One region of the Tenacibaculum jejuense genome, then DNA from elsewhere that is predicted to be linked to it. Evidence: riboswitches for the same ligand, from Rfam matches in the RefSeq annotation. Region 1 holds a riboswitch; the other holds the start of a gene.
What was found. A riboswitch is a leader RNA that binds a small molecule or an ion and turns the genes downstream of it on or off. The one in region 1 is predicted to bind cobalamin.
Positions count from the first base shown of each region.

Region 2: it holds a riboswitch for cobalamin, as region 1 does, so the genes downstream of both, AQ1685_RS14120 ((2Fe-2S) ferredoxin domain-containing protein) here and AQ1685_RS12315 (TonB-dependent receptor plug domain-containing protein) in region 1, are expected to answer to the same signal.

Region 1 covers NZ_LT899436.1:2,762,732-2,766,153, forward strand. The annotation lists gene AQ1685_RS12315 (TonB-dependent receptor plug domain-containing protein) at 1-1,661, opposite strand, end outside; cobalamin riboswitch at 1,713-1,907, opposite strand; gene AQ1685_RS12320 (ABC transporter substrate-binding protein) at 1,917-2,855, opposite strand; gene AQ1685_RS12325 (bifunctional adenosylcobinamide kinase/adenosylcobinamide-phosphate guanylyltransferase) at 2,953-3,422, shown strand, end outside.
Region 2 covers NZ_LT899436.1:3,202,275-3,205,696, reverse strand. The annotation lists gene cobA (uroporphyrinogen-III C-methyltransferase) at 1-526, opposite strand, end outside; gene AQ1685_RS14125 (SDR family oxidoreductase) at 527-1,345, opposite strand; gene AQ1685_RS14120 ((2Fe-2S) ferredoxin domain-containing protein) at 1,335-2,174, opposite strand; cobalamin riboswitch at 2,381-2,569, opposite strand; gene AQ1685_RS14115 (AAA family ATPase) at 2,578-3,102, opposite strand; gene cbiB (adenosylcobinamide-phosphate synthase CbiB) at 3,106-3,422, opposite strand, start outside.

The DNA.
Region 1 (3,422 bases):
TCTACAGCTACACCAAATTTGTGCTGTGGTATTTTTAATAATAAACTTTCTTCTCTATCGATATATGTGTAATTACCTCTTAATAACACATCTTTTATAGGCTTATATGTTATTTCAGTTTCAATACCTCTTGCTAAAAAAGTTCCTAAATCATTAATTGATTGAAAAGTACTTGGATCAAAACCTATCTTATCTGTTTCTTCTCTGTAGAAATAAGTTCCATTTAATGTTAACTTATCTGCCAAAGCTAACTCAAATCCTCCTTCTATTGTTACATCTTTTTCAGGTTGTAATTCATCTACAGAAGGTAATTTATTAAATATTTCAGCTAATGTAGGTGTAACAAATGCCGTACTGTATGAAGCAAAAACTTTTACATTATTCTTTTCTGAAAAATTAAAATTGTATGATGGATTAATATTGTACACAAAGTTATTTCCATACTCATTATGAATATTTAATCGACCTCCTACATTAATATTGAAATTATATGTTGAATTATAATTTACAGAAATATATGGATCGAAGAAATGTTGCTTCCCTTCTCCTTCTGGAATAGCACTGAATGAAGTACTTTGTAACATATCTTGGTATTGACCAGCAACTCCAGTGATGAAAGAAAATTCACTATTAATTTTATAGTTATTAAAAACATCAAAACCATATACATCTCCTTTATAAATATCATTAGAAGGAAAGAAATCTCTATTGATATTTAATATAGTCGTTCTAACTTTTAGCTCACCTTTATTGTATTTATAATCGGCAGTAAGTCCAAATCTTCTTTGATTGTTAGCAAAACTATTATTTTGATCTACAGCTACGCCTTCAAATGTTACTGGATCAAATTCAAAACCATCAAACTCAGTTCTAAACTCATCGTAGCTACCAAAAAAAACAATTCTTACTTTGTCTGTAGCATTAAAACCAACTTTAATTAAAGCATTTTGACGGCTAAACTTATCTTCTCTATTAATAATATTTTTATTCTCATTTTCAGAAGCCGATAATCCTGAAGAATTATTAGAATTTAACGATAGCATGTAGTCTATTTTATCTACAGTTCCACTAAAGCTAAAGTTTGCTGAAAATTCATCTGGAGCTAACTTAGTATTCTGACTAGCTCTATTGCTTCCTACAGAAGTTGTGAAAGTTCCTGAAAAACCTTTTTTAGAAGCTTTTTTTAGAATTATATTGATAACTCCTGTCGCCGCTCCTGTACCATATAAAGTAGAAGAAGCTCCTTTAATTACCTCAATTCTCTCAACTTGATTGATATCAATCTGACGTAAATCAAAATCTCCAGAAAAAGAAGAAGGATCGTTTACATTAATTCCATCAATTAAAATAGCAACTTGTCTATTTCGTCCACCACGGATATAATACCCTAAGTTTTGCCCTCTATTACTATAATTACCATTAATTTCTACACCAGCAAGATCATTTAAAAAATCTACAATAGTTTTTCCTTGATTATTCTCAATATCTTGAGCTGTAATTTGTTGAACAATTCTACCAATATTTTTTTTATTGGTTTTAAACTTCGTAGCTGTAACTACTACTTCATCTAATTTCTCGCTCTTTTCTTTTTGTTGTGCATGCGAGTTAATGTTTGTAAAAAGGCACGCTAGCACACCTACGACTACAAATTGTTTTTTCATCGATTTACATTTGATTTAAAAATGAGTAACATCCCCTTTTCCCGAAGGCTTGTTATCTATTAACTATTGGCAGGTCTCCTGGCTTGCGTCTTGCAACTTACCTTCCCGCTTTCGCAGTGGTTAAAAAGTAATTAGTTACAGGCTATATAGCTTACAGTTGCGGGTACAGCTTCGGTTTTTCACCGAATTCCCTTTTAATTTTCTTTAAGCGATAGTTAAAGAAAAACCAAAAATCGCAGCAAATTTATGGCATAATTATAAATTACCAACTAACAAATCGTGATATTTTGCGAATTTTATTCTCAATTCATTTGAAACAGAATAATATTCAGGATGAATCATAGCTGCTAAACATTCTATTCCGTCTACTAAAGTTCCTGCAGACGATTGCGTAAACATGGCAAAATCTGCGATATAAACATTCTTATTTTTCACAGCTCGTAATTCGTTCCAACCCGGTTTATTGATTAAAAACTCCATATCTTCTAGAGTTCTTTCTATTCCGTAACCACATGGTGCAATGATTAAAACTTCTGGATCATATTTTATAATCTTATCCCAAGGAATTACAATACTATCTCCTGATGGATGTGATAATAAATCGATTCCACCAGCATAACCGATTTGATGAGGAATCCAATGTCCGCAGTTAAATAAAGGTTCAATCCATTCTAATAACATGATACTTTTAGATTGGATTTTATGTTCACGTTGAACATCAACTACAGCCGCAATACGATCTCGTAATTTTTGAATATAATGAACTCCCACTTCTTCTTTTCCCATAGCTTTAGCAACAGTTAATGCATTCTCAAAAACATCTTCTAAAGAATTTGGTGTAATTGAAATTAACTCAGGAATCTTTGGTAGTTTATAAGCTGATTTTGCTACAGATTCAGTATCGATCTGGCAAACATCACATACATCTTGCGTAAAAATTAAATCTGGAGCAATACTTTCTAAAACTGGTTCATCTACATAATATAAAGTTCCTCCTTCAGCTTTGGTTTTCGAAAAAATCGTATTGATTTCTTCACTAGTAAGTGTTTGTCCTTCTAACTTATATTTTACCACAACTTTTTTCTCTTCTAAAGCTACAGCAGGACATTCAAATGTTACTCCTTCTAAGTATTCTTGTAACCCCATATCATAAATCATTTGGGTTACTGCGGGCATAAACGACGATACTTTCATACTATTCTTTTTAACAGCACAAAAATACGGAGTAATAAATTATATTTTCTTTTTCTAAAAAATCTTTATAATCTTTGTTTTCAAATTTTCTTTGATTATGATGCATTATATCTCAGGAGGAGAACGATCTGGTAAAAGTAGTTACGCACAACAACTTGCTGAATCTTTGTCTGATAATCCTTATTATTTAGCAACTTCAAGAATATGGGATGATAATTTTAGAAATCGTGTACAACGTCATATTTCTGAAAGAGACGAACGTTGGACCACCATCGAAGAAGAAAAAAACATCAGTCAAGTAATTCCAGAAAATGCTACTGTAGTAATCGATTGTGTAACGTTATGGTTAACCAACTTTTTTATGGATACCGATAGTAATGTTGAACTTTGTTTACAACTTGCTAAAGAAGAAATTCTAAAACTTTTAGAAATTGATGCTACTATTATCATTATTTCAAATGAAATAGGAATGGGATTACACGCGCAAACTAAATCTGGAAGACAGTTTACAGAATTACAAGGTTGGGTAAATCAGTTTATTGCAAAAAAATCTGATACTGCAACTTT
Region 2 (3,422 bases), 440 kb from region 1:
TTAATCCCATGTAAATAGAAATCGTATTTCCTGCTTTAAGCATATGCGCAATTCCATTGAGTTGTTCAAAAGAATAATCGGCAGTATGAGCAGTACAAATAAGCATTGCATTTGAATGATTTCGTTCTGTAATAGGAATATTTAATCTATTCGCAGCTGCAATTGAAGCAGTAATTCCAGGAACTACTTCAAAAGGTAATTCATGTTGTACTAAATACCGAGCTTCTTCAGCAGCTCTACCATAAATATAAGGGTCGCCAGATTTTAAACGTACTACTTTTTTACCTTCTAAATAATGTTCGTGTAATAATTGATTAATACGATCTTGTCTACTAATTTGATCTGATTTATCTCCAAATTTTCGACCTACATATATTTTTTCAGCAGCAGTATTTAAAGCTAAAATTTCTGTAGAAACTAAGTTGTCGTGTAAAATAACATCAGCATCTGTAATTAGTTTATGAGCTTTAACAGTAAGTAATTCTGGATCTCCTGGACCGGCACCTATAATATTAATCTTCTGCATTTATGAAACAAGAATTAAAGGGTCTGGATATTTATAGTTATACTTTAGTAATGTTTTACTTTTTGTGTTTGATATTTTTTTAAATTCAATACTATCAGATGCTTTAAATTCAGGAGGAATTAATCCTTCTTTTTCAGCAGCCAAAGTATAAAAAGTTTCTCGTAACGGATGTTCATCAGCACAACCATTAATTACAGTTCCCCAAGCATTTTCAGAAATAATAGCATAAATTAATCCGATACAATCGTCTTGATGAATTACATTAATTGGAGCTTTACCATTTGAAACTTCTTTTTTCTTTGCTAAAAAACGTCCTGGAACTCTATCATAACCAATGAGTCCAGCTAAACGAAGAATAGTAAGATTATTTTTTAGATGCGCTTGTAAAAGTTGTTCAACAGCTAAAACGGCTTTTCCTGATTCTTTTTCAGGTTTGTTTTCTATGGTTTCTATAACCCAATCGTTTGTATTTTGATATACAGAAGTAGAACTAACAAAAATTACTTTTTGCTCTGGTTTTATATATGGTAATACTTCTTTGATTTGTTCTTGATATACATTGAAAATATTAGGAATACGCTTAGGAGGAAAATTGATGATAATTACTTCACTGTCTGAAAAGAAATCATTCATCAAAGTTTTATCATACGATTCACCTAATTTAAACACGAAAGGAATAATATTACGCTCTTTAAGTGTTTTTTCCTTTGTTTGCGATGTTGTAGAACCTTTTACGGTATAACCTTTATCGATTAAAAATTCTGCTAGAGGCAAACCAAGCCATCCACATCCTAATATGCTAATTTGTTTATTGTTCAACAGGTAAAACTATTTTAGGGTTTTTACTATCCATACTTAGGTAAATACTAAGAATATATTCCCAAAGTGTACTATTATTTTTTGGAATGTCCAATGATACTAAAAATTTTCCTTTCCTATTCTTTAAACGAATATGAGCTATGTGATTAGTATCTTCTTGCTTCCAAATAACTTCTGCAACACCAACTTTTCTATCTTTAATTTCTTGAGCAACATCATTTTCCATGGCTTTAGTAATCGGACCAATAGCTAATTTTAAATTCGTTTCTGGTCCTTCTACAATAATATCAAAATCATCAGTATAAGTAACTTGATGCGATTGTGTAATTACTTGCTGATTTCCATTCGGAAAATTTACTTGTACGTTAGATGAGGTTTCAAAAAGTTTTTTGAACAAAGGATATAGAAATTGATCTGATGCAGGAGAACGAGCAACTAATGCATTTCCGTAATCTTTATCTTCTTTCTCATTAAAAACAATTGGTTTTACAGTTCTTTCATTGTCTGAATTCATTGCTTCATCTCCATCCTTATACAAAAGATAAGAATCAATAGGTTGATCTTCATTGATATGCGTATCGATAATTTCAACAGCTTTTTCTGGAGTTACGTTTTTATACCAGTAATTTCCAGGTTGAACAATCCAAGTAGGAGCATCTTCACAACGACCATTACAACGCGTTCTTATGGAATGTGTAGAGTCCCAAAGTCCTTCATTTCTTAAATGTGCTCTTGCTTCTCGAACAGCCATTTCGCTTTTTGCTTTTTTACACGAACCACCGTCACAGAATAAGAAAGTAGTTGTAGCTTTTGATACATCTTTTCCCATACCTTATTCAATTTTTTGATTTTGATAATATGAGAATGTTTTATGTTTAGTGTAATTATCAATCATTAGATTTTTAGATGACAAAAACACGCTGCGCAATACTAATCTTTTCATTATTTAAAAAAGAGTTTTAGGCAGGTAATTTGTAGAAAATGCTACTTAAAATGTAGTTGTTAATTTTCCAACTCTTTACCCGAGAGTTATTAATTATTTAATGAATTTTGGCAGGTCTCCTGACTTAGTTCTAAAAATATCGCCTTCCCACTTAATCGTTAAGCAGTGGCACATTGATGTTTTTTAAAACGAACTTTACAGTTGCGGGAACAGTTTTGGATTTACACCAAATTCCCTTTTAATTTTTATTCACATAAAAAACCAAAATGCATTGTAAAAATAGGGCTTTTTATTTTAGTGAAGTGTTAATGAAATGTAAGCGTTCACTAACAGTTGTTTTTGGAATTTCAAGAATGGTAAAACCTAAATCATTATATGTGTTTAATAATAAGTTTTGTAGCTGTTTAGCTTCTTCAAAAGACTGTAATCGTTGTTCGTCTTGCGTGTAGATTTCTTTCCAAAGTGGACAAAAAAAGACGGTTTTATGATAAAATTTTTGATAATCGAAATCTAAAAATTCATCAGAAACAGGTTGTTTTTTTAATTGTAAATACGCAATATTATCTGCCAAGCCTCTATCTACAAAAGCATGTTGATGAATAGGTGTATGTAATTCTTTAATAGTTTGCTGGTGAACAAGTTTTGTGAAACCAGAAACATCTTCCCAAGGTGTTTTATTACTGTTTTTTTGTTGTTCAGAAATTATAATTCTTCGAGATACTTCTTCAAAAACTGTATGTCCGTTTTCTTGTAATGAATTAATAAGTGTAGTTTTCCCAGTACTTGGAGCTCCTGTTATAATGTATCTTTTCATATATCAACAACAAAAGTAGTAAAGCAATCCACATACTACAATAAAGAAAAATGTAGTAGCATGATTTATTCTTGCTACTGTTGAAAATTCATGATCTTCAATTTTACGATCATGTATTCCTATAAATGGTTTGTCTATAAGTTTACCGTGATAATAATTCGGACCTCCAAATCTACATTTTATGATATACGCTAAAGCAGCTTCTGGATATCCTGCATTTGGACTCGTATGTTTTTTTCCTTCTTTAAAAACATTGAAAAGATGTTTTATTTTTCCTGAAATAAGTAGCATAATCACAGCCGTTATTCTTGAAGGAATAT